One region of the Pararhizobium qamdonense genome, then DNA from elsewhere that is predicted to be linked to it. Evidence: predicted binding sites of a transcription regulator. Region 1 holds the regulator's gene; each other region holds the start of a gene.
The links. The regulator PhoB, encoded in region 1, activates phosphate uptake and scavenging genes when phosphate is short. The targets are predictions, from matches to a motif close to TGTCATNNANCTGTCAT.
Positions count from the first base shown of each region.

Region 2: the regulator PhoB is predicted to act here: its motif matches at 4,215-4,231, upstream of PYR65_RS02765 (DUF2794 domain-containing protein).
Region 3: the regulator PhoB is predicted to act here: its motif matches at 2,114-2,130, upstream of PYR65_RS10190 (DUF47 family protein).

Region 1 is NZ_CP119566.1:4,096,032-4,102,966, reverse strand. It holds gene pstB (phosphate ABC transporter ATP-binding protein PstB) at 1-245, shown strand, start outside; gene phoU (phosphate signaling complex protein PhoU) at 323-1,033, shown strand; gene phoB (phosphate regulon transcriptional regulator PhoB) at 1,141-1,824, shown strand; gene PYR65_RS20085 (VOC family protein) at 1,806-2,192, opposite strand; gene PYR65_RS20080 (GcrA family cell cycle regulator) at 2,207-2,740, opposite strand; gene PYR65_RS20075 (aspartate aminotransferase family protein) at 3,174-4,373, shown strand; gene argF (ornithine carbamoyltransferase) at 4,420-5,337, shown strand; gene PYR65_RS20065 (Hsp33 family molecular chaperone) at 5,637-6,620, shown strand; gene apaG (Co2+/Mg2+ efflux protein ApaG) at 6,730-6,935, opposite strand, start outside.
Region 2 is NZ_CP119566.1:565,426-572,360, forward strand. It holds gene PYR65_RS02750 (ABC transporter permease) at 1-2,126, shown strand, start outside; gene PYR65_RS02755 (Bax inhibitor-1/YccA family protein) at 2,355-3,098, shown strand; gene PYR65_RS02760 (GNAT family N-acetyltransferase) at 3,229-3,786, shown strand; gene PYR65_RS02765 (DUF2794 domain-containing protein) at 3,787-4,194, opposite strand; gene PYR65_RS02770 (DUF1223 domain-containing protein) at 4,597-5,355, opposite strand; gene acnA (aconitate hydratase AcnA) at 5,562-6,935, opposite strand, start outside.
Region 3 is NZ_CP119566.1:2,123,228-2,130,162, reverse strand. It holds gene PYR65_RS10200 (putative bifunctional diguanylate cyclase/phosphodiesterase) at 1-400, shown strand, start outside; gene PYR65_RS10195 (inorganic phosphate transporter) at 445-1,446, opposite strand; gene PYR65_RS10190 (DUF47 family protein) at 1,446-2,090, opposite strand; gene ligA (NAD-dependent DNA ligase LigA) at 2,197-4,356, opposite strand; gene PYR65_RS10180 (hypothetical protein) at 4,540-5,040, shown strand; gene recN (DNA repair protein RecN) at 5,073-6,746, opposite strand; gene PYR65_RS10170 (outer membrane protein assembly factor BamD) at 6,780-6,935, opposite strand, start outside.

The DNA.
Region 1 (6,935 bases):
TGGACGAACCCTGTTCGGCGCTGGATCCGATCGCGACTGCCAAGGTCGAGGAACTGATCCACGAACTGCGCACGAACTATACGATCGTCATCGTCACGCACTCGATGCAGCAGGCCGCCCGCGTCTCGCAGCGCACCGCCATGTTCCATCTCGGCAATCTCGTCGAGGAAAACGACACCGACAAGATGTTCACCAATCCGGACGACCAGCGGACCCAAGACTACATCATGGGCCGCTTCGGCTGAGGACGCTTTCGCCACCCTGTCATGAGGGCAGGGTGGTGGTCTTCCAACCCGGATTGTGATCGCAAGGAAAAACAATCATGTCTACGCACATTGCTTCCGTCTATGACGAAGATCTGAAGTACCTGACCCGGCGCATCTCCGAGATGGGCGGCCTGGCCGAACAGATGGTGGCCGAATCCGTGCGCGCCCTGGTCAATTCCGACCTGGCGCTCGCCCAGAAGGTCATCTCCGACGATGCCATTCTCGACGAGGCCGAGCGCCAGATCGGCGAGAAGGCGATCGTCACCATTGCCAAACGCCAGCCGATGGCGGCGGACCTGCGCGAAATCATGGGATCGATCCGCATCGCGGCCGATCTGGAGCGCGTCGGCGATCTCGGCAAGAACAACGCCAAGCGCGTCATCGCCGTTGCCCATGCCAGCCTGCCCCGGCAGCTGGCGCGCGGCCTGGAGCATCTGGCCGAGCTCGCGCTCGTTCAGCTCAAGGAAGTGCTCGATGTCTACGCTTCGCGCTCGCCGGAAAAGGCCAACAGCATCCGCGAACGCGACAATGAGATCGATGCGATCTATACCTCGCTGTTCCGCGAACTCCTGACGTACATGATGGAAGACCCGCGCAACATCACGCCCTGCACGCATCTCCTGTTCTGCGCCAAGAACATCGAGCGTATCGGCGACCACGCCACCAATATCGCCGAAACCATCTACTACATGGCGACTGGCGCACAGCCGGTTGGCGAGCGTCCGAAGGACGATACGGCCAATACGGTTGGCGCAATCGGCAATTGATGCCCACAGTAAAGTAAGTGAAATCTTACGGATAAATGCGCGAGCGGCCGCTGGAGCCGCTCGGCAAGCCTTCGGCCAGCCGGCCGGGCGCCAAGGAGCAGAACTGAATGTTGCCAAGAATTGCTGTTGTTGAAGACGAAGAGGCGCTCAGCGTCCTCCTCCGATACAATCTCGAGGCCGAAGGGTTCGAAGTCGATACGATCAATCGTGGCGACGAGGCGGAAATGCGCCTGCAGGAACGTCTTCCCGATCTCCTCATCCTCGACTGGATGCTGCCGGGCGTTTCCGGCATCGAACTGTGCCGCCGGCTGCGCCAGCGCCCGGAAACCGAACGCCTGCCGATCATCATGCTGACGGCACGCGGCGAAGAGAGCGAGCGCGTGCGCGGTCTGGCCACCGGCGCCGATGATTATGTGGTCAAGCCGTTCTCGACGCCGGAACTGATGGCACGGGTCAAGGCGATGCTGCGCCGGGCAAAGCCCGAAGTGCTGTCAACGCTGCTGAAATGCGGCGATATCGAACTCGATCGCGAAACCCACCGCGTCCACCGCAAGACCCGCGAGGTCCGCCTGGGCCCGACGGAGTTTCGCCTGCTGGAATTCTTCATGGCCTCGCCAGGCCGCGTCTTTTCGCGCTCGCAACTTCTGGACGGTGTCTGGGGTCATGACATCTATGTCGATGAGCGCACGGTCGACGTGCATGTCGGCCGCCTGCGCAAGGCGCTGAACTTTTCCAACATGCAGGACGTGATCCGCACGGTGCGCGGTGCTGGCTATTCGCTGGAAAGCTGATCGAGCGGTTCGCCAATTTCAATGGCGTGACCATCCGGATCGTAAAAGCGGAATACCCTCTGTCCCCAGGGCTGGGTCTCGATGGGATGGATGAGGATTACATGACCGGCGATGCGGGCAAACAGCGCATCCAAAGGATCATGTTCGAAATAGAGCAGGACATTTTGACGGCCATAGGCCCCGGAACTGACTGACGGATGTCCCCAAACCGTCGTTTCCAGGGATTTGCCCTCATGGATGGCAAATCCCGTTTCAAACAGGACGAAATCGCCGAAATCCTGCTTGATCGCCAGTCCCAGCTTCTCGCCATAGAAGGCTTTCGAGATGCTGATATCCCGCACGAACGGGATGGGATTGACGAAGCGCAAGGCAGGTTCCGCCCTTAGCGAGCCCGGCGGCGCTCGCCGGAGGGCTGGTAGGCCAGCTTGGCGTGGAATGTGCAGTATGGGGATGTGTCCGGGGAATCGTTGCCGCAGAAGTGGAACTCTTCCTTCATCGGGTCGCCGATCGGCCATTTGCAGGTGCGGTCGGTCAGCTGCGTCAGCACCAGGCGGCGCGACATCGGAACAACGACATTGTTGCCGGCGGGCGCTGTTTCCTGATCCTCGATCGCGTCGATCTCGACCTCTTCCTTCATGACGGTCGCGCCGGTGGTGCGGGTCACGGTGCGGGTGGCTGTCATGCGTGCTGCGGTAAAGCTCGGTGCGCGTGGTGCAGCGGTCGGGGCAGGGCGTTTGGCCCGTGCGGTTGCCGTGCTGCCGCCGGCCTTGGCGCGGCCCGGCAAGCAGAGACGGTGAACCTTGCCGATGACGGCGTTGCGGCTGACGCCGCCGAGTTGTGCAGCGATCTGGCTCGCGCTCAAACCCTCGGACCACAATTTCTTGAGTTTTTCGACCCGCTCGTCAGTCCAATTCATGGTCTTGTCTCCATTCCCAGCGTTGGTGATGGTCGAATCCTTCACCGGGCCCTGGATGTAATCCAAGGCTGAAACGCGATAACACTTTTGGTGACTAGGTCCGCCGCATGCGTTCTAGTAGTTGTTTCTTAACGTAGAGCCCGGGGGACTCCCTGACAAGAGTCAGGGGAATCCCGCCGAATCGATTTCTGAGTTTTCCCCAACTTGCTTGCGATGCGTGGCATTTTTGCAAGTGTATCCGGCTAAAAAAATCACATCCTCTGTATCAACGGGAATTGCCGGAAATCATGGGCTTTTGTTGACATTGCACTGCGAAATGAAGATAGTGCGCTGGCCGCCGCAAGGCGGCATTTTGATTTTTTACCGGCTGGTCACAGCCCTGTTGACGACGCCGATTATACAATTGCCGTGATGGTTTGAGGAGACATGCGCCATGGCCGATGCCACGCCGCTTTATGACACGTATGCACGCGCACCCTTGCGGTTCGAGCGCGGCGAAGGCGTCTGGCTGATTGCCGAGGATGGCACCCGTTATCTCGATTTTGCCGCCGGTGTCGCAGTCAATTCGCTCGGTCATGCGCATCCGCATCTTGTCTCCGCCCTGAAGGCGCAGGCTGACAAGGTCTGGCACCTGTCGAACCTTTATGAAGTGCCCGGCCAGGAAAGCCTCAGCCGCCGCCTGACGGAAGCAACGTTCGCCGACAAGGTGTTCTTCACCAATTCGGGTGCCGAAGCGCTGGAATGCGCCATCAAGACGGCACGGCGCTATCATTTCTCCAAGGGTCAGCCGGAAAAATTCCACATCATCACCTTTGAGGGCGCCTTTCACGGCCGCACGCTGGCGACCATCGCCGCCGGTGGTCAGGCGAAATATCTGGAAGGCTTCGGCCCGAAGGCACCGGGCTTCTATCAGGTGCCGTTCGACGATATGCCGGCGCTGAAGGCTGCCATCAGCGAAGAGACCGCCGCGATCCTGATCGAGCCGATCCAGGGTGAAGGCGGTATCCGCACGGTGCCGAAGGAATTCCTGCAGGAGCTGCGTTCGCTTTGCGACGAATATGGCCTGCTGCTCATTTTCGACGAAGTCCAGTCCGGCGTCGGCCGCACCGGCAAGCTGTTTGCCCATGAATGGTCGGGCATCACGCCGGATATCATGGCGGTTGCCAAGGGCATTGGCGGCGGGTTTCCGCTCGGCGCTTGCCTTGCGACCGAAGAGGCCGCCTCCGGCATGGTCGCCGGAACCCACGGCTCGACCTATGGCGGCAATCCGCTGGCCATGGCCGTCGGCAATGCCGTTCTCGACGTCATTCTTGCGGATGATTTCCTGCAGCATGTCCGCGATGTCTCGCTGGTCTTCCGCCAGGGTCTTGCCTCGCTTGCCGATCGGTTCCCCGATGTCATCGAGGAAATCCGCGGCGAAGGCCTGATGCTCGGCATCAAGGCCAAGGTTCCGTCCGCCGATCTGTTAAAGGCCATCCGTGCGGAAAGACTGCTGGCAGTGCCTGCGGGCGAAAATGTCATCCGCCTGCTGCCGCCCTTGGTGACGACGGCCGATGAAGCCCGTGAAGGCCTGGCGCGGCTTGAACGCGCGGCCGAACAGCTGACAGCGGAGCGACGACAGGCATCGGCCTGAACGACGCTTCACTGACACGCTGAAAAAACACAGGACTTTGAATAGAATGGCCGGTACCAGACATTTTCTCGATCTTTCTGCCATGACGACAACCGACTTGAGGTCGATCATCGAGGACGCCCGCGTCCGCAAGGCCGACACCAAGGCTGGCACAGCTGAAAAGCCGCTGGCCGGCAAGATGCTGGCGATGATCTTCGAAAAGCCCTCGACCCGCACGCGCGTCTCCTTCGATGTCGGCATGCGCCAGCTCGGCGGCGAGACGCTGTTCCTTTCCGGCACCGAAATGCAGCTCGGCCGCGCCGAAACCATCGGCGATACCGCCAAGGTCCTGTCGCGCTATGTCGATGCGATCATGATCCGCACCACCGATCACAATCGCCTGCTGGAGCTGGCCGAACATGCCACTGTGCCCGTGATCAATGGCCTGACGGATGCAACGCATCCCTGCCAGATCATGGCCGATATCATGACCTTTGAGGAACATGCGGGTCCCGTGAAGGGCAAGACCATTGCCTGGACCGGCGACGGCAACAATGTGCTGCATTCCTTCATCGAAGGTTCGGCCCGCTTCGGTTACCGCATGAATATGGCGGTGCCACTCGGCTCCGAGCCGGACGACAAGATCCTCAACTGGGCCCGCAACAATGGCGGCGAGATCAAGCTCTATCATGATGCCGATCAGGCCGTGGACGGCGCCCATTGCGTTGTCACCGATACCTGGGTGTCGATGAACCAGGAACACCGCGCCCGCGGCCACAACGTCTTCCAGCCGTTCCAGGTGAACGCCGCGCTGATGGCCAAGGCCGACAAGGATGCGCTGTTCATGCATTGCCTGCCCGCCCATCGCGGCGAGGAAGTCACGGACGACGTCATCGACGGCCAGCAGTCGGTGGTGTTCGACGAGGCCGAGAACCGCTTGCATGCGCAAAAGTCCGTACTCGCCTGGTGCCTTGGCGCTCTTTAGAGCGCTTCCGTCTAATGACGAGGCTCTCTAAGGGCTTTCCCGGCATATTGAAAACCGGGCTGCGGCACACGATCTAAACAACACGCTGATGACCGGCAGGTGGCGCGTCCGCCTTTGCCGGTCATTCTTATTGAAAAATCCATCCATCCGCGCCGCCGTTCTTCAGGGAGGCGGAAACGCGATCAGCCGTTTTTTCAGGAACGATCTGGACAAATCCGGCCCGCGCAGGATCAATAGAAGCATCGGACACAGTCCCGGCCTGCATGGCGGGCGGATATCCGAGGGCTAGGAGCAGAGTGATGACGGAAGCAGGTTTGGGCCTTGGCCATTTCGATTATGCAGGCGACGATCATGTCGTGCCGTTTCAGGTTGAGGGTCTCGACGTGCGTGGCCGCGCCGTCCAGCTCGGCCCGATGCTGGATGCCATCCTCGAGCGTCATAACTATCCGCTCCCGGTCGCCCGCCTGGTGGCCGAAACGGTGGTGCTGACGGTGCTTCTCGGCACGTCGCTGAAATTCGAAGGCAAGCTGATCATCCAGACCAAGAGCAACGGCCCGGTCGATCTGGTCGTCGCCGATTTCGCGACGCCGGACCGGGTGCGCGCCTATGCCCGCTACAATGAAGAGGCCTTGAAGATTGCCGAGGAAAACGGCCTGACCCAGCCGCAGCATCTGCTCGGCGATGGCGTTTTGGCCTTCACCATCGATCAGGGCGCGCATATGCAGCGCTACCAGGGCATCGTGCCGCTCGACGGCGCCTCGCTGGAGGAAATTGCCGGCGTCTATTTCCGCCAGTCGGAACAGATCCCGACCAAGGTGCGCCTCGGCGTTGCCGAGCTGCTCGATCGCGATGAAAACGGCAAGCCGCGCCACCGCTGGCGGGCCGGCGGCATGGTCGCACAGTTTCTGCCGGAAACGCTGGAGCGCATGCGCCAGCCCGATCTTCCTGGCGGCGACGGCGCGGACGATAGTTTCGAAGTCGATGATCTCTGGGATGAAGCCAGCGTCATGGTCCAGACGATCGATGCCGACGAGCTGACCGATCCGACCGTTGGTACCGAGCGGCTTTTGTACCGGCTGTTCCACGAGCGTGGCGTCAAGGTCTATCCGCCGCAGGCTGTCTATGACAAATGCAGCTGTTCACGCGAAAAGCTGCGCGACGTTCTGGCAAGCTTGAGCCAGGACGACATTGATCATGCGGCCGAGGACGGACTTGTCTCGGTCACCTGCGAGTTCTGCTCGACGACCTACCGCTTCGAAGCGACGGAAGTGAAGCCGCAGTAAAGACCTGCGGCGAAAAGGAAATCCAGGAAAACTGCGAAGCGGTTTTCCGTCCGGACGTGCGTCAAAACAGGAAGAGAGCATTTCCGTTTCTTAAAAAAACGGGAATGCTCTAATTCAGCGTCCGGTTCTGGCCGGGCGAATCCAGCGAAAAGGCGGGAATATCCACGTTGAAGCTCTCGCCACGCGTGGTTTCCATCAGATAATGACCGAACATCACACCGGATGGCGTGTCGAGCGGGCAGCCGGACGAGTACTCGTAGGTGTCTCCCGGGTTTAGAACCGGTTGCTCGCCGATGACCCCCGGGCCATTGACCT
Region 2 (6,935 bases), 830 kb from region 1:
ACAATGGTGTCTACGACGCGCTGGCCGCGCCGCTTTTGCTGGAGCGGCTTGGGCTTAAGACCGGCGATGAAATTCTGCTCGGAACCGCCCGCATTCGCGTCGCCGGCACGATCGTGCGCGAGCCCGATGCGCTGTCCGACGGCTTTGGTTTTGCGCCGCGCCTGATGATCTCGAAACAGGCGCTCGACGCGTCGGGACTGGTGCAGACGGGAAGCCTGGTGGAGCATACCTACAAGGTCAAGGTCGCAGATAGCACCAGTGTGCCCGCCTTGCGCAGGCAGGCGGAGGAAAAGTTTCCGCAGGCCGGTTGGTCCATTCGCACCAGCCAGAATGCCGCTCCGGCGCTGACGGCCAATATCACCCGCTTTTCGCAGTTCCTCACACTGGTCGGCCTGACGGCGCTGATCGTCGGCGGTGTGGGCGTCGCCAATGCGGTGCGCGCCTATCTCGATTCCAAGCGCGGCGTCATAGCCACCTTCAAGTGCGTCGGCGCACCTGCTTCGATGGTCACCACGATCTATCTCATCCAGATCCTGTTGATCGCCTTCATCGGCATCGGCATCGGCCTTGTGCTCGGCGCGCTCATTCCGTTTATTGCAGCGCAGTTTCTGGCGGGCGTCCTGCCGGTTTCGACGGCGTTCCAGCTCTATCCGGGTGCGCTTGGCCTTGCTGCGGTGTTCGGCCTGTTGACGTCGCTTGCCTTTGCCATCCTGCCGCTCGGCCATGCCCGCGAAGTGCCGGCAACCGCGCTGTTTCGCGAGCAGGGGTTCGAGCGGGCCCGGCTGCCGTCCTGGCCCTATCTCGTGGCGGCGGCGATCTGCCTTGGCGCGCTTGCCGGTCTTGCGATCTTCACGGCCTATGACCGGACGATTTCGCTGACCTTCCTCGGGGCCATCGCCTTTTCATTCGTCGTGTTGCGCGGTGTCGCCATTCTGGTGGCGGCGCTTGCCCGCCGTGCGCCGCGCGTCAGTTCGCCGGCGCTCCGGCTGGCCATCGGCAATATCCATCGGCCCGGCGCGCTCACCCCCTCGGTCGTCCTGTCGCTCGGCCTCGGCCTGGCGCTTCTGGTCACCCTGGCGCTGATCGACGGCAACCTGCGCCGCGAGCTGACCGGCAACCTGCCGGAACGGGCGCCGAATTTCTTCTTCGTCGATATTCAGGGCGCCGAGGTCGAGGGGTTCCGCAATCTTCTGCAGACAAGCCTGCCGGAGGGCAAGGTCATCGAAGTGCCGATGCTGCGCGGCCGTATCCTCGCCTTCAACGGTGAGGACGTCACCAAGATGAATGTGCCGCCTGCCGGTCAATGGGTGCTGCGCGGCGACCGCGGCATCACCTATGCCAAGAACCGGCCGGAAAATTCGACTTTGACCGAAGGCGACTGGTGGGCACCGGACTATACCGGCGAACCGTTGGTGTCGTTCTCATCCGAAGAGGCTGGCGAACTTGGCCTGAAGATCGGCGATACCGTGACCGTCAGCGTGCTCGGCCGCAGCCTGACGGCCAAGATCGCCAATTTCCGCAAGGTCGAGTGGGAATCCCTGTCGATCAATTTCGTCATGGTGTTCTCGCCCAATACCTTTGCCGGCGCGCCGCATGCCTGGCTTGCCACGGTGATCGATCCGGGTGCGACGGCTGCAGAGGAGGCGGCGACGCTGAAGGCCGTCACCAATACCTATCCGACCATCACCAGTGTCCGGGTCAAGGATGCGCTCGATATCATCAATGTGCTGGTCGGCCAGCTGGCGACAGCGATCCGTGCCGCAGCCGCCGTGGCGCTGGTTGCCTCCATCCTGGTGCTTGCCGGAGCGCTCGCGGCGGGCAACCGGGCCCGCACCCATGATGCCGTGGTCTTGAAGACGCTGGGCGCTACACGCTCGACGCTGATCCGCGCCTTCTGCTACGAATACGCCATGCTTGGACTGTCGACGGCGATTTTCGCGCTGTTTGCCGGCGGGGTTGCGGCCTGGTTCGTGGTCAGTAACATCATGAAGCTGCCGTCCTCCTTCCTGCCCGATGTGGCGCTTGTCACCATGGCCGTTGCGCTGATCGTCACGGTGGGTTTCGGTCTGGCCGGCACCTGGCGAGTGCTTGGGCAGAAGGCTGCACCCGTCCTGCGCGAGCTGTGAAGGGCAGTTAACCGTTAACGCTACCCCTCGAAAGCCCGCAGAATCCGCATTTTGGCGGATTCTGCGGGCTGCCGGTCTTGTGCAAGTCGTATTTCGACATCATATTCCCTTTAGGCATGCTGGAGCCCCGCAGCGGCGCCTGGGTTAAGTGGCTGGCACCTTTAAAAAAGGGATGCGCCCTTACCGCCCGACACCGTAAACTTAACCGGGGCTTTTAAAGAGGAAACAATGGCTGATCTTAGAAACTACCAAACCCGAATGTCGCCTGCCGGCGCACAGGCGGGGGCCGTAATCGACGAAGGTCTGCGCACCTATATGCTCAAGGTGTACAACCTGATGGCCCTCGGTCTGGCGATCACCGGTATCGCGGCCTTTGCTGCGTTCCAGTTCGCTTTTGCAGACGGACAGCTGACAGCTTTCGGTCAGGCGATCTATGTGAGCCCGCTGAAGTGGGTTGTCATGCTCGCGCCGCTGGCTCTGGTGTTCTACATGAGCTTCCGCATCAACTCGATGAGCGTATCCGCCGCGCAGACGACCTTCTGGGTCTATGCCGGTCTGATGGGTCTCTCGCTGTCGTCGATCTTCCTGATCTACACCGGCCAGAGCATCACCCAGACGTTCTTTGTCACGGCCGCTTCGTTCGGTGCCCTGTCGCTGTACGGCTACACCACCAAGCGTAGCCTGTCGGGCATGGGCTCGTTCCTGATGATGGGCCTGTTCGGCCTGATCATTGCCTCGATCGTCAATATCTTCCTCGCCTCTTCGGCGCTTGATTTTGCGATCTCGGCCATCGGTGTTCTGATCTTCGCAGGCCTCACCGCCTACGATACCCAGAAGATCAAGGAAATGTATTTCGAAGAAGAAGGCGCTGAAGCCACTGGCCGCAAGGCCATCATGGGCGCGCTGACCCTCTATCTCGACTTCATCAACCTGTTCTTGTTCATGCTGCGTTTCCTTGGAAACAAAGAATAGTCCGGAACGGACATAGATCTGAAAAGGCGGCCTCGGCCGCCTTTTTTGTTGCCCAGTTTCTGCAAGCTGCACGCTTGAATGCCTGAATGCGATATGGCAAACGGGATTATTCTCCCAGACAGGTTTGCCCATGTCCTTCACCCTGCGCGACGCGACCTCATCCGACATCCCGGCCATAACTGATATCTACCGCGAATCGGTGCTGAACGGGGTGGCATCCTACGAAATGACGCCGCCGGACGAAGCCGAAATGGCCGCGCGCTTTTCTCTCATCACCGGCAATGGCTATCCTTACATCGCTGCTGTCGATGCGGGTGGTCTGCTGCTGGGCTATGCCTATGCTTCGGCATTCCGCACCCGCACCGCCTACCGTTTCCTGGTCGAGGATTCGATCTATCTGGCGCCGGAGGCGCGCGGGCAGGGTGTGGGCAAGGCGCTGCTTGCAGAACTCATCCGGCGCTGCACGCAACTCGGTTTCCGCCAGATGGTCGCCGTTATAGGCGCAGCGCATCCGGCCTCCGTCGCGGTTCACCGTGCTGCGGGGTTCGAGCATGGCGGGCTGATGAGGGGCACGGGCTTCAAGCATGGCCGCTGGCTCGATACGATCATCATGCAATTGCCGCTCGGCGAAGGCCTGACGAGCGATCCGGAGCCCGGCCTTTATCCCGATACGCTCTATCGCAGCTGATCAGCTCTTGATGACCTTGAGCATCTTGTCGAAGACTTTGAGAACCTGCTGCAGGTCATGGCCGCGTTTCAGAATCATGCCATGTGTGTTGACGACGCTGAAGGCGCCCTGTTTGGCTGACAGTTTCGGGTTTTTCTCAATCCTGAACAGCGGCATTTCCCCCGACCGCTTGAAAACCGAGAACACGGCCTTGTCGCGCAGATGGTCCATGGCATAATCGCGCCATTCGCCTTCGCCCACCATGCGGCCGTAGACCCTGAGGATCATATCGAGTTCGCGGCGGTGGAAGGTGATGGGGAGCTGGTCCTGATTGCTGCTGCGATATTCCTGCAGGTTAACAACCACATCGGATGATTTCTGCCTTTCGGAACGGGTCTCGCCTTGCGGCAAATCCGGCTGATCAGTCATCGGTACTCCGGCCTTTTTTTGTGACAGGACGGTTACAGTTTGCCTGACCTTGGGCGAAAAGCAAGCCGCAACGCCCTGCGCAATTGTGGGAGACTTTTTTCAGCGTGCCGCATTTCAAACAAATCGTCGCCCCAATTGACACGGAAACTCGCGCTCGTTGGCACTGGGAAGTCCTTCCTCGTGACCGGCCTGCATGTCTGTTTGAGGATTTTTCTGCCTTAAGCGGTGCAGCAATGGAGCGGCAAGCGTCCTTCGGGCGCGGCTGCTCCAGACGCCGTGTGGCTCGGGTGCTGCTTGCATCTGCAAAACATGGCCGGTTCGGTCCGGCATCTTCGAACCCTCAGCCCCAGCCCCTCGATGCTGCCGGGCCGAACCATATCGGCGTCAAAAGCGCCCTGACCGTCAGTTGGCGGTCGTCTCCGCCATCACTGTCGTCGCTCCGACGATGGCGCCGGGCGTCTCGCTGTCCTTCATCTTCTGCAACAGCACGGCGCAGCCGCCATTTTCGCCTTCATTAAGGACGGAGGCCGGCAGAACAAAGTCGGCGGGCTTGCCATCCCACATGCCGATCGTCTGGATGTCGCGCACCGAGTGCCAGTAGGAAATCTTCTTGCCGCTGTTTTCGCCCTTCTGAACGTCGACCAGCTTCTCGCGGTTGAAATAGACAACGACGACATTGGCCTTGCCGGTACCGGCGCCGATCTTGATCGTCATCTCATCCTTGTTGACGCTGGCCGAGACCGGGACGGCAAGGCCTTTTCCGGCGGCATCCATCGATGAAAGCCGGTTGTTGATTCCGTTCAGATCCGCGCCATTGATATGATCGCGGCCATTGAGCACGGCCTGTGGCGTATAGACGCCGCTGCGGCCGAACATTCTGGCATAGGCATATTGCCGGGCGGTGTTGTCCTTGGAAGCCAGCGTATCGGCCCAGCCGAGATAGTTCCAGTAATCGACGTGATAGGACAGCGCCACGACCTTGCCGTCGTCGATCAGCGTCTTCAAGGCGGCATCCGCCGGCGGGCACGACGAGCAGCCCTGGCTGGTGAACAGTTCAACGACGCCGGCCGGCTTGCCCGCGTCCTGCGCCACCGCCGGCATCGCCAAGAGGCCAAGGCCACAGGCGAGCATGATACGGCAAACGGTACTTGATGCGGACATCGGCACTTCCATGGCAAGGGCTTTCGGCATTGAACGGTCTGTATTTCACGGTGTTGTACAGGCGTACAGTCTCTGTCGGCCTCCTTCATACGCCGCTCCTCTTTCAACGGAAAATCACGTTGGAGTGAGGCCTGAGCAGCCGCGATCACAAAAAAGCCAGGGCTCGTGAAAGCCCCGGCTTCGTTCCTATCAGCATCAAGGATGCATCAGGCCGCGAGATCACGCAGAACCGTCTGCAGAATGCCGCCATTGTTCATGTAGGTGACCTCATCGAGCGTATCGATGCGGCAGATCAGCGGAACGTCCTTCACCGTGCCGTCGGCATAGGTAATCTTGGCAACGCGCTTTTCGCGCGGCTGGACGTTGGACAGGCCATCGATCGTGACGCTCTCGTCGCCCTTGAGGCCAAGCGATTCCCAGGTCGTGCCTTCCTCGAAGACGAAAGGCACAATGCCCATGCCAACGAGGTTGGAGCGGTGGATACGCTCGAACGACTGGGCGATCACGGCCTTGACGCCAAGCAGGTTGGTGCCCTTGGCAGCCCAGTCACGCGACGAGCCGTTGCCATATTCGACACCGGCGAAGATGACCAGTGGAACGCCTTCGGCCTTGTACTGCATGGCCGCGTCATAGATCGACATCTCTTCCTTCGAAGGATAGTGGATCGTGTAGCCGCCTTCCTTGCCGTTCGGACCCATCATGTGGTTGCGGATGCGGATATTGGCGAATGTGCCGCGCATCATCACTTCATGGTTGCCACGGCGCGTGCCGTACTGGTTGAAGTCGGCAACGCCGACGCCATGGCCGATCAGATAGGCACCGGCAGGCGATGCTGCCTTGATCGAACCGGCAGGCGAAATGTGGTCGGTGGTGATCTTGTCGCCGAACAGGCCAAGGACGCGGGCGCCCTTGATGTCGGAAATGCCAGAGCCGGTCTTGCCCATGCCGACGAAGTAAGGCGGGTTCTGGACATAGGTCGAATTGTCGTCCCAGGCATAGGTCTGGCCGGCCGGAACCTGAACCGCCTGCCAGTTGGCATCGCCCTTGAACACGTCGGCATATTTCGATGCGTAGAGTGCGCGGGTGACGTATTTCAGGATATATTCCTGGATCTCCTGCGAGGTCGGCCAGACGTCCTTGAGGAACACGGGCTGTCCATCGCTGCCGATGCCAAGCGGCTCGGTTGTCAGGTCCTTCTGCACCGTACCGGCGAGCGCGTAAGCCACTACCAGCGGCGGCGAAGCCAGGTAGTTGGCCTGAACGTCCGGAGAGATGCGGCCCTCGAAGTTGCGGTTGCCCGAGAGAACGCCGGACATGATCAGGCCCTTCTCGTTGATCGTCTTGGAGATCGGCGCCGGCAGCGGGCCGGAATTGCCGATGCAGGTCGTGCAGCCGAAGCCGACGAGATTGAAGCCCAGCGCATCCAGCGAATCCTGCAGGCCGGATTTCGACAGGTACTCACCAACGACCTGCGATCCAGGGGCCAGCGATGTCTTGACCCAAGGCGCGGTCTTCAGGCCCTTGGCGACGGCGTTGCGGGCAAGAAGGCCGGCAGCGATCAGAACGCTGGGGTTGGACGT
Region 3 (6,935 bases), 2.0 Mb from region 1:
CGCGCTTCTCAACGACGACAACGCCTTCGAAGCCGTGCACCACCTGCGCGATCTCGGCGTCGGCATTGCTTTCGACGATTTCGGAACCGGCTTTGCCTCCTTGAGCTCGCTGCAACGATTTCCGCTGACGACACTGAAGATCGACCGGGCATTCATCTCCGAGATGACCGAAAACCCCCATGATGCGGCCATCACCAGGGCGATGTTGATGATGAGCAACGAACTCGGTCTGGAGACCATCGCCGAAGGCATCGAGACCGAGGAGCAGGAAATCAGCTTGCGGCGGCTGGGATGCCAGGCGGGCCAAGGTTATCGCTACGGCAAGGCGCTGCCGCCGGAGCAGACCGCCGTGCTCCTGGCGAGAGGCTTCGCCGGGCAGATCCCCATCCGGATGCATTGAGGCGCGGCAAAACCGTTTCGAGCAGTTCGCCGCGCTTCACGTTTTCAGAGCAGTCCCGCCGCGAAATAAAACAGAGCGGAGATCAGCGCTGCCGCCGGGAGCGTCACCACCCAGGCGATCAGGATATTGCCCGCCAGCCCCCAGCGCACGGCCGAGACCCGCCGTGCCGCGCCAACGCCGATAATCGCGCCGGTAATGGTGTGCGTGGTCGAGACAGGAATGCCGAGCCACGTCGCCGCAAACAGCGTGATCGCTCCGCCGGTTTCGGCACAGAAACCCTGCATCGGATTGAGCTTGGTGATCTTCGAGCCCATCGTGTGCACGATGCGCCAGCCGCCGAACAGGGTGCCGAGCGCCATGGCCGACTGGCAGGTGATGACCACCCAGAACGGCACATAGAACGTCTCCCCCAGATAGCCCTGGCTGAACAGGAGCACGGCGATGATGCCCATGGTCTTTTGCGCGTCATTGCCGCCATGACCGAGCGAATAGAGCGAGGCCGAGATGAACTGCAGGCCGCGAAAACTGCGATCGACGGCAAACGGCGTCTGGCGCAGGCAAACCCAGGAGACGATCAGCACGAGCAGCAGCGCCAGCATGAAACCGATCATCGGCGACATGAAGATCGCGGCCACGGTTCTCAAAAGGCCGCTCAGCACGATGGCGTCGCCGCCGGTCTTGGCAAGCCCTGCCCCGACCAGTCCGCCCACCAGCGCATGCGACGAACTTGACGGGATGCCGAAAATCCAGGTGACGATGTTCCAGATGATCGCTCCCATCAGGGCGGCGAAGATCACCTGTGGCGTGACGATGGAGGGATCGATAATGCCGGTCCCAAGCGTCTCGGCCACATGCAGGCCGAAGAACAGGAAGGCGATGAAATTGAAAAACGCCGCCCACATGACGGCATATTGCGGCCGCAGGACCCGCGTCGAGACGATCGTGGCGATCGAATTGGCGGCATCGTGCAGGCCGTTGAGAAAGTCGAAGAACAGCGCGACGCCGATAAGGGCGATAAGCAGCGGCAAAGCGAGTGTCGCGTCCATCAGACGTTCTCGATCAGGATGCCGCTGATTTCATTGACGACGTCCTCGAAACGGTCGACCACCTTTTCGAGTTCGCCATAGATCTCGCTGCCGATGATATAGGCCATCGGGTTCGAGTTGCCGTGGCGCAGGAACAGATCCTTGAGGCCCTCATCGTGCAACTGGTCGGAGCGCTCCTCCAGCCGGTTGACCGCTTCGGCAATCGCGGTCAGGCGCGGCACATTGGCGCCGATCCGGTCGAGCAACGGGATCGCTTCTGCCACCAGCTTGGCGGAATCGGCGATAAGAACGCCCATCTCGCGCATGCCGGGATCGAAACTCTTCTGCTCGAACAGACGGATCGTCTTGACCGTCTTGTGCATCATGTCGATGGCATCATCCATCGACTGGATCAGGTCCTTGATATCGCCGCGATCGAACGGCGTGATGAAGCTGAGGCGCACCGCCTGCAGCACATCGCGGGTAATCGCGTCGGCCTGGTATTCGAGTGCGACGATGCGGTCGCAATGTGCGTCGAGATCGCCCTCTGCGGCAAGCAGCGCCTTCAATTCATCGGCCGCACCGACGACCGTGCGCGAATGCGCCTCGAAAAGCTCAAAGAACTTGTCTTCGCGCGGCAAAAGCTTGCGAAACCAACCCAGCATTGTTCATCCACCTATCTTCGCGTTGTCACGAAACTGTCACAAATCTGGCAGCCGTCATAGAGAAGACAGGGGAACGGGGAAAGCTTTTAAGGCGAAGGAATAGCTCTTACCCACCGATTAGGACAAACCAGCCGTCCTCATCGGTGGTTTCGACGCCGAGTTCGCGGGCTTTTTCCAGTTTGGAGCCGGCACCGGGGCCCGCGACCAGAAGATCGGTCTTCTTCGACACCGAGCCCGCAACCTTCGCGCCCAGCCGCTCGGCCATGGCCTTGGCTTCGTCGCGCGTCATTCTTTCCAGCGAACCGGTGAAGACGACGGTCTTGCCGGCGACGGGGCTCGAGCTGGCGACAGGCGCTTGCGCATCCTGCGGCGTGACCTCGTCCAGGAGGCGCGAGACCACGTCCATGTTGCGCGGTTCCTTGAAGAACTCGACGATCGCGCGGGCCACCACATCGCCGATGCCGTCGATCGTGTTGAGGTCGCTCCAGGCTTCCGAGGTGATATCGCTGGCGGCCTTCATGGCTTCCGCAAAGGCGCTATAACTTCCGTAGGAGCGCGCCAGAAGCTTGGCCGTGGTTTCGCCGACATGGCGGATGCCGAGCGCGTAGATCAGCCGGTGCAGCGCGACTTGGCGCCGGTCGTTGATCGCATCGTAGAGCTTGCGGACGCTGACCTTGCCAAAACCGTCGATATTTTCGAGCTTGGTGAGCGTAGAGGCATTCTGCCGCTTTTCCAGCGTGAAAATATCGGGCGCCGTCTTGATCGACAGCGACGGGTCTTCGGCCTCGAAGAAGAAGTCGATCTGCTTGGACCCCAGCCCCTCGATGTCAAAGGCATTGCGCGAGACGAAGTGCTTGAGATGCTCGACCGCCTGCGCCCGGCAGACGAAGCCACCGGTGCAGCGGGTGACGGAATCGAGCTTGCCCGTCTTTTCGTTTCTTTCGCGCACCGCGTGGCTGCCGCAGACCGGGCATATTTTGGGGAACGGATAGCGCTCAGCCGTTGCCGAACGCTTCTCCATCACCACGTCCAGCACCTGCGGGATCACATCCCCTGCCCGCTGGACGATGACGGTATCGCCGATGCGGATATCGTGTTCTTCCTCGCGGATGCGCTCGCCGCCATTGCCGATGCCTTCGATATAATCGGCATTGTGCAGCGTCGCATTGGTCACCACGACACCTCCGACCGTGACCGGCGTCAGCCGCGCCACCGGCGTCAGCGCGCCAGTGCGGCCAACCTGGATGTCGATATTCTCGACTGTCGTGAATGCCTGCTCGGCTGGAAACTTGTGCGCGGTTGCCCAGCGCGGCGAACGCGAGCGAAAGCCCAGGCGCTGCTGCAGATCCAGCCGGTCCACCTTGTAGACCACGCCGTCAATATCGTAATCAAGATCGGGACGCTTGAGGCCGATTTTGTTGTAGTGCTCGAGGATCGCATCGATCGACGACAGCCGCTGCATCAGCGGATTGACCGGGAACCCCCAGCGCTTGAAGACCTCGACCATGCCGAACTGGGTATCGGCAGGCATTTGCGAAATCTCGCCCCAGGCATAGGCGAAGAATTTCAGCTTGCGGCTGGCCGTGATCGCCGCATCGAGCTGGCGCAGCGACCCGGCCGCCGTGTTGCGCGGATTGACATAGGTCTGCCTGCCCTCAGCGAGCATCTGCGCGTTCAGCGCCAAAAAGTCGCTCTTGGCCATATAGACCTCGCCACGCACCTCGACGACATCCGGGGCATCGGACGGCAAGGTCTGCGGGATTTCCTGGATCGTGCGGATATTGGCCGTGACGTTTTCGCCGGTCGTGCCGTCCCCGCGGGTCGCAGCGCTGACAAGCTTGCCGTTTTCATAGCGCAGCGACATCGACAGACCGTCGATCTTCGGCTCGGCCGTAAAGGCGATCGAATTGTCCGGCAACAGGCCGAGGAAGCGATAGACGCTGCCGATGAAGTCCTGCACGTCCGCGTCGGAAAATACGTTGTCGAGCGACAGCATCGGCCGGGCATGGGTGATCTGCTGGAAGATGCCGGAGGGTGCCGCACCGACCTTGCGCGAGGGACTGTCGGACCGCACGAGTTCCGGAAACCGGGCCTCGATCTCCTCGTTGCGCCGCTTCAGCGCATCATAGTCGGCATCCGAAATCTCCGGCTGATCCTTGCCGTGATAAAGCGCATCATGATGCGCCAGTTCGCCAGCCAGCCGTTCCAGCTCTAATGCAGCCTCATCCAGTGTGAGACTTTCAACAACGGTAGTCATAATCGACATGATGGAGACTCCTCGATTGCGGAGTCGTTTTAGAGCAAAATAGCTTTATGGGAAGGGGCTATAAAACCACCGGAGACAGTTCCATTAGATAGTGATTACTGCCGAAACAAAACACCGATTGCCATCCTGAATGTAATTTCATTACCCTAGTTCAACACCCATCTTCGGAATAGGAATAACATAGTGTCCTACGAACTTTGCCGCCTTACCGAAACTACACTTAAAAAATGCGATGATGTTCTCAGAACTGAATTTTGGAATGCGGAGCCATATTGGATTTCCGAAGCCGCATTTACATTATTGATCGTAAATCTCAAAGATGCACTGTCTGCACTGGATAAAATGAAATTACGAATAATTTTTACAGACGACATAAATAGCAAAGGCGACGTAACCGACTTAGTTAGAGAGATGCGAAACGCCGCTGCTCACAATGGCTCTGTGCTAAGATTAGTAGATCCAATACGTCAGAACGGTTTGAGCTTCGGAGTTTGCGTAGGTAGAGCTAATTTAGCGAAATTTGACGATATAGAACTTAAAAACGAATATGATGACGATATCGCATTCTTTCACGGGGCCTTGCGCATTTTGCTCGTAAGGCACATCGTTCGCGCCGTACGAGAAGCCAAGCAGAACTTAAGAACAGCTGCAGCTGCGCACGATTATTGGATTTTTACCTACTGATCCATCATCTACTCAGTGGAGAAATTGATCGCTCATACGTTTCCCGCCAGCAGACGCGCTGCAGCCGCCCTCGCCTCGTCGGTCACCGAGGCACCGGCGAGCATGCGGGCGATCTCTTCGGTGCGGGCCTTGTCGTCCATGCGGGCGACGCGGGTGGCGATCGTTTCGGATTTTTCCGCAGAAGGCCCCTTGGAAATCAACAGATGCGTTGCAGCGCGCGCTGCCACCTGCGGCGCGTGGGTGACGGACAGAACCTGGACAGTCTTTGACAACCGCTTGAGACGCTGGCCGATGGCATCGGCAACGGCGCCGCCGACCCCGGTGTCGATTTCGTCAAAAACCAGCGTCGGCGCCGAGCCGCGATCGGCAAGCGCCACCTTCAGCGCCAGAAGGAAGCGCGACAGCTCGCCCCCCGACGCCACCTTCATGATCGGGCCCGGCCGTGTGCCGGGATTGGTCTGGACATGGAATTCGACGATGTCGATACCTTCGGCAGCAGCGGCCTGCGCATCGGAGGTCACTTCGACCATGAACCGGGCACGTTCCAGCTTCAACGCCGGGAGTTCGGCCATGACCGCTTGCGAGAGTGCTGTTGCGGTATTGTGGCGCTTGGCCGAAAGCGCCACCGCCGCCGCATCGAAGGCGCCCTTGGTCAGGCCAAGCTGCGCTTCCAGCTGTTTCAGCTTTTCTTCGCCCGCATCCAGATCGGCAAGATCGGAGATCATCCGGACCGCCAGCGCCGGCAGCGTCGTCACCGGGACGGAATATTTGCGGGCGGCGGCACGCAGCGCAAACAGCCGCTCCTCCGTCCGTTCCAGCTCCTTCGGATCATATTCGGTTTTCCGCAAGGCCGCTTCAACCGCCATCTGTGCGTCGGACAGCTGGTTGAGCGCGGCGTCCAGCAGTTCCACGGTCTCTTCGAGAAGACCGGGCGCCTCATGGCTCTTGCGCTCCAGGCGCCGGACCATCGAGGCTATCAGGGGCACCGGCGAACCATTGCCGTTGAGGAACTCGCTTGCCTCGTTGATATCGACGGCGATGCGCTCCGCCTTCATCATCCGCGAACGGCGCTCGGCCAGATCGTCTTCCTCGCCGTCCTGCGGCGATAGAGCCTCCAGCTCCTCGACCGAGGCGCGCAGATAATCGGCCTCGCGGGCGGCGGCCTCGACCTTGTCGCGGTGCTTTTTCAGCGTCCGCTCGGCATCCTTCCAGATCCGGTAAAGGCCGGAGACAGACTGCGCCTCGTCGGCCAGACCACCGAAGGCATCAAGAAGGGTGCGGTGCGCATGGGTATCGACCAGCGCGCGGTCATCGTGCTGGCCATGGATCTCGACCAGGAGCTGGCCTGCCTGGCGCATCAGCTGAACGGAAACCGGCTGGTCGTTGACATAGGCCTTGGTGCGGCCATCGGCGGATTGAACCCGGCGGAAAATCAGATCGCCATCGTCGTCGATGCCGTTTTCGCGCACGAGAAGCCGCGCCGGATGGGCCATGCCGACATCGAAAACCGCCGTCACCTGCCCCTTGTCGCCACCGTGGCGCACCAGCGAACCGTCGCCCCGGCCACCCAGCGCCAGCGACAGACTGTCGAGCAGGATGGATTTTCCAGCACCCGTTTCCCCCGTGAGCACAGACAGGCCGGCATCAAAGGACAGATCAAGCCGTTCGATCAGGACGATATCGCGGATCGAAATCTGTGAAAGCATCCCGGTTCAAATCTCTTCGTCTTGGTCCTGATTCTAGGCGCCCAAAAGCTTCTTGCCGGCGCGCGAGATCCATGAGCCACCGTTCTCACGCGGCTCAAGACCACCGGTCTGCAGGAGCTTGTAGCTGTCGGCATACCACTGGCTGTCAGGATAGTTATGCCCGAGAACGGCGGCGGCCGTCTGCGCTTC